Regions from separate parts of the Halomonas sp. BDJS001 genome, predicted to be linked through region 1. Evidence: predicted binding sites of a transcription regulator. Region 1 holds the regulator's gene; the other holds the start of a gene.

The links. Region 1 encodes PhoB, which activates phosphate uptake and scavenging genes when phosphate is short. Its sites were predicted from a motif close to TGTCATANNNNTGTCANA; they were not measured.
Region 2: OM794_RS14405 (DUF6482 family protein) is a predicted target of PhoB. The motif match lies at 1,419-1,436, and genes of this name have one in related genera.

Annotation. Positions count from the first base shown of each region.
Region 1 is NZ_CP110535.1:4,865,260-4,872,544, reverse strand. It holds gene OM794_RS22720 (NAD(P)/FAD-dependent oxidoreductase) at 1-193, opposite strand, end outside; gene OM794_RS22715 (chorismate--pyruvate lyase family protein) at 301-924, shown strand; gene ubiA (4-hydroxybenzoate octaprenyltransferase) at 960-1,850, shown strand; gene phoB (phosphate regulon transcriptional regulator PhoB) at 1,976-2,665, shown strand; gene phoR (phosphate regulon sensor histidine kinase PhoR) at 2,668-3,954, shown strand; gene OM794_RS22695 (hypothetical protein) at 4,261-4,575, shown strand; gene OM794_RS22690 (hypothetical protein) at 5,228-5,530, shown strand; gene OM794_RS22685 (hypothetical protein) at 6,104-6,433, shown strand; gene OM794_RS22680 (copper chaperone PCu(A)C) at 6,530-7,024, opposite strand; gene cysZ (sulfate transporter CysZ) at 7,112-7,285, opposite strand, start outside.
Region 2 is NZ_CP110535.1:3,104,307-3,111,591, reverse strand. It holds gene dnaB (replicative DNA helicase) at 1-920, shown strand, start outside; gene OM794_RS14410 (hypothetical protein) at 1,044-1,337, shown strand; gene OM794_RS14405 (DUF6482 family protein) at 1,548-1,850, shown strand; gene OM794_RS14400 (thiol-disulfide oxidoreductase DCC family protein) at 1,866-2,264, opposite strand; gene OM794_RS14395 (cryptochrome/photolyase family protein) at 2,274-3,860, opposite strand; gene hemH (ferrochelatase) at 3,987-5,066, shown strand; gene OM794_RS14385 (putative monovalent cation/H+ antiporter subunit A) at 5,296-7,285, shown strand, end outside.

The DNA of each region.
Region 1 (7,285 bases):
CCAGGCCCTTGGCGAAGCCGGTGGAGAGCAATGGCTTGCTGTAGTCATCGCCGCTGTCCGCGCTCACCAGCGTGATTGAGCGTTGGTCGCCCAGGCGGCGCAGCGCCCGGGCAAGGCCAACCCCTGCCATGCCGGTGCCAATAATCACCAGCGCAGCGTGTGACGACGGTTGTTGTGTTTGGGGTGCGGGCATGCAGATACCAAAAGAGTTGCTAAAGAAAAAAATGACTAAAAAGGGTTGCCGACAATAAGAGGCGCCCAACCATTTTGTGAAAAAAGTCGCTGAAACCAAAGCCTCCAATGCCTCATGTTACACTAGCCAGCCCGTTAATTGCCCTGGAGAACTCGGTGACGGCTGCTGCTTTTCGGCAAACTCCTCTATTTTCTCGCTGGCGCCCGATTGATGCGGTGCGCCCGGCGATGAGTGCTTCTTGGTGGCAGTGGGTTGCCTCCACCGACTCGTTAACCGCACGCTTGATGGCAGCGGGTGGAGCTAAGCCGTTTCGCGTACGGCTGCTACGCCAGGGCGTCGGCTGGCCGCGACAGGATGAGGCGCAGGCGCTGGGCATTGGGGCCAAGCGGTACGCCTGGCTGCGGGAAGTAGCACTGTGCTTGGATGAAACGCCCTGGGTGGTGGCGCGTTCGGTCGCTCCACTCGCGCAGCTCAAGGGCCAGCGCTTGGATCGTCTGGGGGAACGCTCGCTAGGCAGTTGGCTATTCCGTCAGCCGGGTTTAATCCGTGGGTCATTAGAGGCGACGACGCAAGTGCCGACTTTCGCTAGCGTGAACGGTATACAAGGAAACGCTGCTTGGGGCCGTCGCTCTGTTTTTTCTTACGGCTGTAAGCACCACTCTCTGTCGTTATTAGTTCAAGAGTACTTTTTGAGTGCAATGGCGGATGATCTTGGCCTGCCTTCGCGCTAGGCTAGCGCCTGCATCTTATTCTTCGTGAGGTAAGCATGAATCGTTCACTGTTGCGGCCGAAGGGATGGGCTCGCATGGCAGATTTTTTACAGCTGATGCGCTTGAATCGGCCGATAGGCACATGGCTGTTGATGTGGCCGACGCTGTGGGCACTTTGGGTCGCTGCAGAAGGCGTGCCCGGGCGAAATGTGCTGCTGATTTTCGTGGCCGGTGTTTACGTGATGCGTGCCGCGGGCTGCGTGGTCAATGACTATGCGGATCGCCACTTTGACGGCCATGTGAAACGTACCAAAAACCGTCCATTAGCCACGGGCCGGATCAGCGAAACCGAGGCGCAGCTGCTGTTTATTGCCCTGGTGGCCGCGGCGTTTATTCTGGTACTACTAACCAACTGGTTTACGGTGCTGCTCTCGCTGGGCGGGGTGCTGCTGGCGATTATTTATCCGTTTATGAAGCGCTATACCCACTTTCCTCAGGTGGTGCTGGGTGCAGCGTTTTCCTGGGCGATTCCGATGGCGTTTGGCGCCGTACTGGGCTACGTGCCGCTGGAAGCATGGCTGCTATTCTGCGCTAATGTGTGCTGGACAGTGGCTTACGATACCCAGTACGCCATGGTTGATCGCGACGACGATTTAAAAATTGGCATTAAATCAACGGCCGTGCTGTTTGGAAATGCAGACCGTTGGATCATTGGCCTTCTCCAGCTAGCCACCCTGGGGTTGCTGGCCTGGGTAGGCTGGCGGGTTGGTTTAGGTGGTTTCTTCTGGTTAGGGCTCGCGGCAATGGCGGCGACTTTCCTGCATCAGCAGCGCTTAATTCGCTATCAGGAGCGGGATGCCTGCTTTCAGGCGTTTCTCAACAATCACTGGTCGGGGCTGCTGATTTTTGCCGGTATCGCGCTAAGCTGGTGGCCTGTGGCTGGCTAATCGCGGCGATTGTCATGTAATTGTCATCAAGTCATGGTGTTATCGTCACTGACATGTCATTGATCTGTTTATCTTTGAAGTGCTTTTCTTTGAACTGGTTTCTTTGAACACCGTGAGGCTCTGGTATGACCGCCAAGACCGTTCTGATTGTCGATGACGAGGCGTCGATTCGCGAGATGATCGCGGTAGCGCTGGAAATGGCTGACTATCGCGTGCTCGAAGCGGATAACGCCCAGGATGCCCATGCCATGGTGGTTGACCACCAGCCCGATCTACTGTTGCTGGACTGGATGATGCCCGGCACTAGCGGTATTGAGCTGGCAAGACGCCTAAAGCGTGAAGAAGCCACCGCCGAAATCCCGATTATTATGCTCACCGCCAAAGGCGAAGAGGATAATAAAATTCAAGGGCTTGAAGCCGGTGCCGATGACTATATCACCAAGCCCTTTTCACCTCGGGAATTGGTGGCACGGCTAAAAGCGGTGCTGCGTCGTGCGACGCCGCGTGGCGTTGAAGACCCGATTGAAATTAACGGTCTGCTGCTTGATCCGGTGAGCCACCGGGTAAGCGCCCACGGCAAAGCCTTGGAAATGGGCCCCACCGAGTACCGATTGCTACAGTTTTTTATGACCCACCAAGAGCGCGCTTATACACGTAGCCAACTGCTTGACCAAGTATGGGGTGGCAATGTGTATGTCGAAGAGCGCACGGTCGACGTGCATATTCGCCGCTTGCGTAAAGCGCTGGGCGATGTGCATCAGAACCTGATTCAAACGGTTCGGGGTACCGGATACCGTTTCTCTGCACGGGTGTAAATGTGCGCCTATGGAGCCGTGAACTGTGGCGGCTAGCGTGGCTGGCCACGCTGGGCACCTGTCTGGGCTGGTTATTGGGTTCAGCAGGGCTAGGGCTGGCGGCAGGGCTGGCGATATGCCTGTTTTATCATCTCCGGCAGTTGCGAGAGCTTTACCTGTGGCTCACCCTCCACCCCCATGATGAGCCGCCTGCTGCCCGCGGAATGTGGGGCGAGCTATTTGACCGCTTATACCGCTATCAAAAAAGCCAGCGTATTACCCAAAGCCGTCTGAGGGCTACCTTGGCACGCATCCAAGAATCCTCTGAAGCGATGCGCGACAGCGTGGTTATGCTTGATCGCCACGGCGACCTGGAGTGGTGGAACAGCGCCGCTACCGCCATGCTGGGGCTACAAACGGCCCACGATAGGGGCCAACACATCACCAACCTGCTGCGCGACCCAAGCTTTATCAGCTACTTTAATGCGCGTAACTACAGTGAGCCGTTAACGCTCACCTCGCCGATTGATGAGCGGCGAATCCTGCAGTATCAAATTACCCTGTATGGCGACGACGAACGCTTGGTCATGGCTCGCGATATTACCCGCTTGCATCGGCTTGAGCAGATGCGGCGCGACTTTGTCGCCAACGTCTCCCACGAGCTGCGTACCCCGCTTACCGTTCTCTCCGGCTATTTGGAAACCTACAGCGATATCGCCGATCAGCTTCCGCCGCGCTTGGGTCGCAGTATCCAGCAGATGCAGGAACAGACCCAGCGTATGCAGAATTTGGTCAATGATTTATTGCTGCTCTCGCGTTTGGAGATTGACCAGGGGGGGAAAGATCATCACCCGCTGTCACTTGAACCTTTGCTGCAAAGCGTTTGTGCTGATGCGCTAGCCCTATCGCATCAACGGCATACCATCACCGTCGAGCTCGAAAGTGACGCCCGGCTACTAGGCAGCGAGCAGGAAATCCGTAGTGCTGTCTCTAACCTTGCCTTTAATGCGGTTCGTTACACGCCAGCAGGTAGCCAAATCACACTGCGCTGGAAGGCGGACGCTTCAGGCGGCGGCTATATCGATGTGGAAGATAATGGTGAAGGCATTGATCCTGTTCATATCCCCCGCTTAACGGAACGCTTTTACCGGGTCGATAAGGGGCGCAGCACGGCGACGGGGGGCACGGGTTTAGGCTTAGCCATCGTTAAGCACGTTTTGTTGCGTCACGATGCGCAGCTGCAAATTGAATCTCTCCCCGGCAAGGGCGCACTGTTTCGCTGCGCCTTCCCCTCCTCGCGTCTCGTTTAATTTAGCAAAGGCATCCGACGCACAATATTTGTAGAAGTGTGTAATATTGGCATGCAAGGTCGGTAAAACTTTACCCATGTGCCATTTTTATACAGCTAAAAGTGCTGATTGACGGCCAGAGTAGTACCTCTTTGGTACGCTGTTAATAAATTAAGTTTTTGATTTTATTTGTTTTACTTTTTTATTTTCGTTTTTGGCATGCGGCTGCATATTAATAGATAAGAGAGATGACCGCAGGAATTGCTGGCTTCTATTAAGCCTTTCTTTCTTAACGAAGTGGTATTACACAGCTATCGGAGGTGGAATATGATGTCCAAGGATTTGCTCAAGAAAGCTGGCATTTTAGGTGTTTCGTTTGGTCTGATGGCAAGCCCATTAGCTTTCGCTCAAACCGATGAAAATTCATCGATTGATGAGAATCAAGGTATTACGGCTGACGAGCAGCCTATGGATTCCCAAGGAACCGGAAGCTCAGAAAGCAGTAGCACAACAAACACGACTAATGATTTAACCCATGACGAAGGCGACAATGCCAGCGACATGGAACCCCAGTCAAGCAGTCACTCAGATGACGCTGATTATGATGAAGATGAACTTATTGAAGAAAACAGCGGTAGCTAATTATTGGTGATTTTTTTAGATATCATTGAATGCTTTCTCATTGGATGAAGAAGTAATCAACAGGATGTTGTAATGCAAGGATGTCTTTCGGATTCAAGGATGAATCAATAGGAAATCAAAACGTTAGTCAGGGTAAATTCCAAGGTTGGAGTCTCGCACAAGGAGTGGAAACTAGCGTTAGTCATTACCTATAACCAATTCTGATATCGGGCCCTGCGCTAGCAGGGCCTAATTTTTTGCTGCTGACTTTTCTATATTGCTCTCCTTTCGTTTTCCCATCCGTACTTTTTCTCCCATCACCCTGGCGTCGAAACGACGCTTTTAACTCTATTGTGCTGTCTTTTTGGTATGCATCGAATTGATATACCCACCTAAGGTGTATTTTGCATGATGTGTCATAAAGGCACAGACAGTTTTGCGCATGTGTCATTGGTACACATGCTATTAGCGTGCTTTTGTTTTTTGCATCACATGATTGCGCGCAAAACAATTATTTCAAATATATGATTTTATTGATTTTTATTTTACTGAGGCTATTTTGGCATTGCTTGTGCAGTCTATGGGCAGTGAAGCTAACCGCAGTGAGAACTGGCCGCGAGCCTGTCCTTACTTCACTTCAGCGGTATCAAATAGTCATCAGGAGTAAAAAAGTATGTTTAACGTATTTGTTAAAAAAGCAGCCGTTGTGGGTCTCTCTTTGGGTTTGCTGGCAAGCCCGCTTGCCTTTGCGCATATCTCTATCGAAGCGAATCAAGATTTATCCGTTAATGATGAGCCCATTAAAGCTCAATCGCACCGCACGAACGATCAAGCTGATTTTAGCCCATCTGACTTGATGTACGATGAAGGTGAACGTCCAAATGTTATCAAGGCAGAGTCTCACCGCACTAGCACTCAAGCAGATTTCACAGCGAAAGATTTAACCCAGGATGAGGGTGATGGCAACGTTTGGTAACAAAAGTTTGCAATTTTGAAGAAATATATTACGATTAGAGAGTGATCTAAACACGCCGAAGCGTGTCACACCACAGGGATGCGCATCGATTCACGGAATGAATCAAACGACAATCAGAGCGCTGGTCAGGGTTAAATTCCAAGGTTGGAGCCCCGCAAAAGGAAAGGAAGCCAGCGCAAGTCATTGTCAACATCTTGTGTCCTTAGACCCTGCTGATGCGGGGTCTGATTTTTTGCGATGCAAGGCTCCCGTGATGATCCTCTCTTAGCTTAACCTGCTACTTACGCGCTGCTAGATACTTTCCATCATCGCACGCTCTCAGCTCGCTCGTTGGGATGCCGATGCTGGTTTTTCGTATAGATAGAGCGACGCATGTGTAATTATTGCTCAATTGTTTTTGGTAAAATAAGTTTGCGAGAGCTTATTTTTTGCACAATGTTTAACCCATAAGATAATGATTTATTTATATTTTTTATTTATTGATGGGGTTTGGTATACAGTGTGCTTTATTAACGATGGATTGGCCGCTTTTATTATCATGGAGCGGTATACAGAAATAATGAGGAGAGCGTCATGTTATCAAACGAAATAGGCAAAAAACTCGCTATCGTAGCGACAGCTTTGGGTCTAATCGCGAGCCCGCTGGCAATGGCGAACTCATCAATTGAATTGAATAAAGACCGTTCCGCTGGTCAGAATGTGATCGATAAGCCTACGTCACACAGACCGTCAAACGCAGCTAACACCTCGGCTAATGACTTGAACCGTGATGAAGGCGATAGTTTGGACTTCTCTCCATCCAGCAGTCGCGCTTCTAGTAATGAAAAAGGCGCGACCACTCGTCAAGAAGGCTATAGCACCGGCGAGCTCAACCGAGATGAAGGTGATAGCACCGACTGGTAAATAATAGAATACGTGTAACTGCTAATGTAATCGTTACTCGCTAAAAACCCCGCTGAAGCGGGGTTTTTGCTAGGTGTTAAATAAAAGCAACCGACATCAGTGATGATGCCCATCAGCAGCTTCGCTACCCTCTTGGGCGCTCTGTATCCAGACCTCGATCTCTACGTCACCTTGTTCAGCGAAGGTGAGCGTGAGGGGAAATCGCTCACCCTCCTTCAGCGGCTCGTTTAAGCCAAGCAGCATTAAGTGAAAGCCCCCACCAGGGCGCATGGTATAAGTCTCCCCTGCCTCGATACGAATCTCGTCCACATGCCGCATCTGCATCATGTCGTCGTTCATTTGCATATCGTGGAGCTCAACGCTGCTGCTTGCCGGGCTGCTCGCGCCAATAAGCGTAACGGCGTCAGAAAAGGCGGAGATATCCACATAGGCGGCGCCATTTTCAGCACTCGGTGGGGTCGGGGTGGCGAAGGGATGCGCGATACGCAGAGCGTCTGTTTGTACGTCATGGGCTAGTGCTACAGACGCTATGGAAATAGACATGGCGCCCATCAAGAGCACGCCAGCCAGCCGAGCCAAGGGTTTTAACATGTGGCGATTCCTTTATTGTTGATTGAGTTCAGGATAGACGAGCAGAATGTAAAGGTAGCAAAGTGGCGTGGCCTGGGTAATAAGCGCCTACTGCGGTGTGATGCCGCGTGTATCACCATGTACATTTCGGTAATGGTCATCCCAGAGCAGCACGGCACCGGCTACGGCACCAGGAATCAGAAACAGATTGGCCAGCGGAATCCAGGTGATAAGCGTGACCAATCCGCCAAAGCTAAGGCTTTGCCACCAGCGCTTAGCGAG
Region 2 (7,285 bases), 1.8 Mb from region 1:
AGATTGCCGAGGAGCGTCCCAAAACTGGCGGGCCTATTGGCATGAGTGATCTACTGACCAAAGCGGTTGATCGCATCGACGAGCTGTTTAATCTAAAAGGTGAGATGACCGGGCTTTCCACCGGATTCCGTGACTTGGATGAAATGACTTCCGGTTTACAGCCTTCCGATATGGTGGTCATCGCCGGAAGGCCCTCTATGGGTAAAACCACCTTCGCTATGAACTTGGTGGAGCATGCGGTTATCTCCAGCGACAAGCCGGTGATGGTGTTCTCCATGGAAATGCCCGCCGAGTCGCTTATGCTAAGGATGCTGTCGTCTCTAGGTAGGATTGATCAGACCCGGGTGCGTACCGGGCAGTTGGAAGACGAGGATTGGCCACGCCTTACCTCCGCCGTCAATCTGCTTAAAGACAAGCAGCTGTTTATCGACGATACCGCGGCCTTGTCACCCAACGAGATGCGCTCAAGATTACGCCGTGTAGTGCGTGAACACGGCAATATTGCGCTGGTGATGATCGATTATCTGCAGTTGATGCAGATCCCTGGCTTTGGTGAAAACCGTACCGGCGAGATTTCCGAGATTTCACGCTCCTTGAAGGGGTTGGCAAAAGAGTTTAGTTGCCCCGTCGTGGCACTCTCCCAGCTAAACCGCTCCTTGGAGCAGCGCCCTAACAAGCGTCCCGTTATGTCGGATCTGAGGGAGTCTGGAGCGATCGAGCAGGATGCGGACGTCATTGCCTTCGTTTATCGCGATGAGGTCTATAATCCAGATAATCCTGACAATCAGGGGATAGCCGAGTTGATTATCGGTAAGCAGCGTAATGGCCCTATCGGCACGGTGCATATGGCGTTTATCGGCAAATATACCCGTTTTGAGGATTTGGCCCCGGACAGTTACGGCCAAGCGTTCGGCGACTAGTTTTGTTAAAGACTGGTTTTGTAACGACTGGTGTGCAGAGACAGCTTTGTGATGAGTCACTTGAGGATGGGGAGCGAGCTCGTATAATGCCCCACCCACGATATGTAAAAACGGGAGCAGCAAATGGCAGGTGGATTTCGGCGCGGTAACCGGCAGCGTCTTCCTAAGTTAGAAGGCCGCGGTGAACTAGAGGCGATAGAGCGGGAAGGCCCTTTCAAAGAGTGGCTGGGTATGCCTGACCTTTATCGCTATCATTTGGTAGTCGCGGGCGAGAAGTATAGTTACCAGACCGAAGATGGTGAGCTGCCTGTGACGGTGGGAGATAAGGTCGTGTTTCGCTACAAAGAGACTAAGGGTGGCAACTGGATTGACCGCAATTCGCTTGGTAAAGCCATCGACCCCTCTGAATATCAATGATCGAATGATGTCTTGACCTTCCGGTCAGGAACTCTCTTGCACTATTGGCCTCCTAGCTATTAATGTCTAGTGATTGCTTGTTGTCATTACATTGCAATGACGGGGCAACAGAAGTGCCATAGGGTGCAGTCATGCTGTGCCCTGATGACATATTCTGAAGACATGCCGTCTGCCATAACGTATGAAATAGCCAAATAATAGGAGGGAACCATGGAGCTTAAAGATCTTAAGCAATTTGTTGCCAATCACGACAATTTTGAAATTCGCGTGATTACCCATTCGGGCAGCCGTTTTTATCAGGTTGAGCTGGAAGACGTTGAAGGCGAGCGCCATATGCTGACGCAGCGCACCAAGCCGATGCTGTTTCGCTCGTTGGACGATGCCTATATGGATCTCAAGCGCGCAGGGATCCATCGCGCTTACCTGGTACAACATGTGCCCCATGATGAAGTGATAGGCCGCGATGCGCATTACAGTGAGCCGCTCACATCGCGCATGCCGCTTGTTTTTTAACGCTGTTAACACCCATCAACGTTTAGTTTGACGCTTTTCCCACCACCGCCCAAGCCGGATTCGGCGACGGGCAAAAAATCGGTAACCGGCGTTTATTGCGCCGTATAGACCCGGTAAGCACGACAACTTCACCAGCCGCCGATAGCCCAACACCGCATAGAGGGCACGGCTGGCATCCATACCGATATACCACTCTCCTTGGCTATCCCGCAGGTGCAGCTGGCCCATCATGGCGTTAAATTCTTTTCCATGCTCCTTGGCGTTAAAGCCCTGAGCCTGAATATCGACCAGCGCGATGTGTTCCCGATGGCGATGCTTTTCCAACCACGCAACTTCCTGTTGGCAAAAGGGGCAGTGGCCATCGTGAAAGAGGGTAACAGGCGAGGTTGCCTTCAGCGGTGAGTAGCGGCTCATCGTTATTCCTTATTGGCTTTCGGTTGCGGACGTTACATAGCCAGCCGTGTGGCAGAGTTGCCCGTAGCCAGATGACGTTTCCAACTGATCCAGAAAGTGCTCGGCCTGTTGGCGGATAGCCTCGCGCTTCTCATCGGCCATGCGGTTGAGCGAGCCGTAAATCAGCTTCATACGTGGATTCTTATTCAGACGTTCAGCGTTGGTTTCAAGGAAGTGCCAGTAAAGGCTGTTAAAAGGGCAGGCCTTTGGGCCCGTGACCTGTTTTGGCGAGTAGCGGCAGTGCTGGCAGTGATCGGACATCTTGTCGATATATTTACCCGAAGCACAGTAAGGCTTGGAGCCCATTAAACCGCCGTCGGCATGGAGCACCATCCCCAGGGTGTTAGGCAACTCTACCCACTCGCTGGCATCGGCATAAACGGCCAGATACCAGTCGCATAGTGCCTCGGGCTTAACCCCGCATAGCAGTGCGAAATTGCCCGTGACCATCAGTCGTTGAATATGGTGGGCGTAGCTGTTGTCGATAGTCATCTGAATGGCACGCTGCAGGCAGCGCATCTCGGTATCAGCGTCCCAGTAAAAGGCGGGTAAATCGCGCTCAAAACCTAGCTTGTTGGCGCTTTTGTAGCTTGGCATCTGTGTCCAGTAGAGCCCGCGCACATACTCGCGCCAGCCAAGAATTTGACGGATAAAGCCTTCGGCGGCGTTGATCGGCACATCGCCGTCATAGTAGCGCTGCTCGGCGGCTGCGCAGACTTCCTGGGGTGACAGTAAGCCGATGTTCATGGCAGCTGAGAGACGCGAATGATACAGATAGGGTGCAGAGTCGCTAATGGCATCCTGGTAGCGGCCAAAATCAGCCAGTCCATGGTTTATAAAATGGTCTAAATCCACCAGCGCTTGGCGACGAGTGACTGGCAGATTGAAATTATCCAGAGATCCCATATGGTCGCCAAAATGGCGCTTGGCATCGCTGAGCGCTTCTTGGGTGAGTGCATCCTGGCGATGTTGAGGTGGCTCAGGGAAATCCAGTGTGGCTTTGATAGGTTGGCGATTGTCGTGGTCAAAATTCCACTTTCCGCCAGCAGGCTCGTCGCCCTCCATCAGGAATCCGGTACGCTTACGCTGCTCTCGGTAAAAGTACTCGAGGCGTAGCTGTTTGCGGCCTTTGGCCCAGTTGGCGAAATCATCGGGGGTGGTGAAGAAGCGCTCATCCTCAATTAGTCGCCAAGGAATCGTTGGGTTTTGGCGCTGCTGCATCGTCTCCCATAGCCGCCATTCGCCAGGTCGGGCAACGCGTATCTCATCGCAGCCATACTGTTGGGCTATGCGTTCAGCTTCTTCAATAAGGGAGTGGCAGTTGTCCGCGTCATCCAGCGCGCTGTAGTGGACTTGAAAGCCTTTATCGCGCAGAGCCTGGGCAAAATGACGCATGGCGGCCAAAAAGAGGCCGATTTTGTGGATATGGTGGGGCACATAGCTCGCCTCTTCGCCAACTTCGCATAGGGCAACCACGGCATTGGCGGGCGCGTCCTGCAGCGTTGTGAGTGACAATGAGAGCTGATCGCCGAGCACCAAAAGCAGAGGCTTGGACATGAGTTGGCCTGTAGTTATACAAATAATGTCGATAGTATAACTTTATGCCGCCGCTTTGCCGAAAAGTGATAGGATTTAATTAATTAATAGATGAGCATCATCGTTATTTTTCCAGGAGCATGAGTAATGACCGAGAATGTCGTCAAGGATCAGTCGGGGGAGGGCCGTTTGGCCCATGCACCCAGCGATCATCCGCCGGTAGCGCGTGCCAAAGTGGGTGTTGTGCTAGCGAACCTGGGCACCCCGGATGCCACCGACTACTGGTCAATGCGTCGTTACCTCAATGAATTTTTGTCGGATAAGCGCGTGGTCGACTATGCCGATTGGAAATGGCAACCACTACTTCAGCTGATTATTTTGACCAAGCGTCCGTTCTCATCGGGAAAGGCCTACCGCGGCATCTGGAATAATGAGAAAAACGAAAGCCCACTGCTGACAACGACGCGTGCTCAGACTGAAAAAATGACCGCGCGGTTAAAAGCGCTTTACGGTGACGATGTTGAAGTCGATTTTTGCATGCGCTACGGCAACCCCTCGACGGAAAGCGTGCTGACGCGATTAAAGGAGAAGGGCTGTGAACGTATCGTATTCTTTCCGCTTTATCCTCAGTATGGGTCTCCGACAACGGCCACGGCGAATGATCAGGCGTTTCGCACCCTGATGAAGATGAAGTGGCAGCCTTATATACGTACGGTGCCAGCATATTTTGAACATCCTGCTTACATTCAGGCGCTAGCCAATTCGGTGCAAGAAGCCTATGACGGTTTCTCGACCCGGCCGACCAAGCTGGTGGCCAGCTACCACGGCGTTCCCGAGCGCTACCTGATGGAGGGTGACCCCTACCACTGCCAGTGCCAGAAAACGACGCGACTACTCCGCGAGAAACTCGGTTTTAGCAAAGAGGAGGTGGATACCGCTTTCCAGTCGCAGTTTGGCCCCGAGAAATGGGTCGGCCCACAAACCGTTAAGCATGTGGCCGAACTTGCCGAGCAGGGGCATAAGCACATTGCGATTATGTCGCCTGCTTTCTCTTCCGACTGTGTTGAAACCTTGGAAGAGATCGAAGAGGAGATTCGCGATAGCTTTATGGAAGCGGGTGGCGAAACGTTCAGCTATATACCTTGCCTGAATGATCGCGATGACCATATTGAGGCACTGTTAGCCGTCATCAATAATGAATTAGCCGGATGGCTATCGGCTCCATAGCTTAACTATTTGCCGTTAACACTCGCTTGCAACAGCCGCAGTGCGCATTAAAACGCCTGCGGCTGTTTGCGTTTAAGGGTTTGACTGGCCAGTTAAAACTGATTGTTATAAGGTGTACAACTTTAGAATCACTATTATTCAACGCTGGCATGCCAGTGATAAGGCACGATGCCTGGGCTATAGCCGCTGTTTGATGGTGAACCTTTCGTTTTTCAGGAGGTTTCGCTTGATACAATTTGCCGTGTTAATGGGTTTTGTACTGGCGGCGCTATCGCCAATGTTAAACCACTGGTTCGGTCAGCGTACCAGTCTTGTGCTGGCTCTGTTTCCTGCGGGGTTGGCCGCATGGTTGGCGCTCCAAGCTCCAGAGATCATTGAGAATGGTAGCCTACTTTTAGAGTGGCAGTGGGTGCCTTCTTTGGGGATCAGTCTTACCTTCCTGTTGGACGGTCTATCGCTGCTGTTTGGGCTATTGATTACCGTTATGGGTGCCTGCGTGCTGGTCTATGCCGGCGGGTACCTTAAAGATCACCCTGATCTTGCTCGATTTCATATCGCCTTGGTCGCCTTCATGGTGTCAATGCTGGGGCTGGTACTCGCTGACGGCCTATTAACGCTCTTCGTTTTTTGGGAATTGACCAGTATTACCTCCTATTTGCTGATTGGTTTTAACCACGCTGATATCAATGCACGTAAATCAGCGCGGCAGGGCTTATTCGTTACCGTGGCGGGCGGGTTAGCATTAATGGCTGGGCTCGTGCTGCTAGGGATTGCCAGCGGTAGCTGGTCGCTGGCGGAGATTCTGGATCAGGAGGCGGATCTGCGTGAACATGCACTCTATACGCCTATGCTGATCTGTTTGCTACTGGGGGCTTTCACCAAATCGGCTCAGTTTCCGTTTCACTTCTGGTTACCCAACGCCATGGCCGCGCCGACTCCGGTTTCGGCTTACCTGCACTCGGCCACCATGGTGAAAGCGGGTATTTATCTGCTGGCGCGCTTACACCCGGAGCTTGGCGGCACGGCGATGTGGGTTGGCGTTCTTTCCTTGGTCGGCGCGACCACGATGCTGGTGGGGGCGTTTTTAGCGATTCATCACACCAATATCAAAAAGCTGCTCGCTTACTCGACCATTATGGCGCTAGGCACGCTGACGATGCTATTGGGCATCGGTACCGAGTACGCTATGACAGCGTTTGTTACGTTTCTTTTGGCGCACTCTCTCTATAAAGGGGCGCTGTTTATGATTGCCGGTATTCTTGATCATGAAACCGGCACGAAAGATGTCACTCAGATGGGCGGGTTACGCTCAGTGATGCCGCTGACTGCCACCATTGCGTTGGTGGCTGCGCTTTCGCTTGCTGGTGTGCCGCCGCTACTCGGTTTTATCGGTAAAGAGCTGATGCTGGAATCAGTTCTCGGCGCCGATAGCTTCCGAACGCTACTGGTACTGTTCGCCTTTCTGGCATCTATTTTAACTATCGCCGTTGCTTTCATTGTGGCGTTACGGCCTTTTTACGGTAAACGTCACCAAACCTTGCTTGAGCCACATGAGGCCCCGCCAAGTATGCTGCTTGGGCCCGCGTTGCTCGCGCTAGGGTCGCTCCTGTTAGGCTTGATGCCCGCTGTACTGGGTGCTGATGCATTGTTAACGGTAACCGCCACGGCTATATCCGGGCAAACAGTAGAAGTGGCGCTGTCGCTTTGGTATGGCATTAACGTTGCGTTGATCATGTCGATCATTAGCCTTGGCTTAGGCTTTTTGCTGTTTAAGCGTTGGGATAGCGTGCGTGGCAAGCTTTCTGTGTTGGCCCCGCTGATGCGGCATGGCCCTGAGGCCGGATATGAAAGCATGATGAATGGCATTGTGCACTTCTCCGAGTGGCAAACGCGGATACTGCAAAACGGCTATATGCGGAACTACATCCTGGTGATGTTAATCACGCTCATCGCGCTTATAGGTAATTCAATTCTGCTGCGCCATTCACCGCAATTTGCCTTTGACCTGGATGTTCGATTTCATGAGGTAGTTGTGGTGGGGAGCATGGTGATGGGAGCTCTGTTCGCGACTATTTCTCGATCTCGGCTGGGGGCAGTGGTGTCGGTCGGGATAATGGGGTTCTCTATCGCGCTGATTTTTATTCTGTTCAGTGCGCCAGATTTGGCGATTACCCAGCTGCTGGTAGAAACCTTGACGGTTATTTTGCTGGTACTGGTGT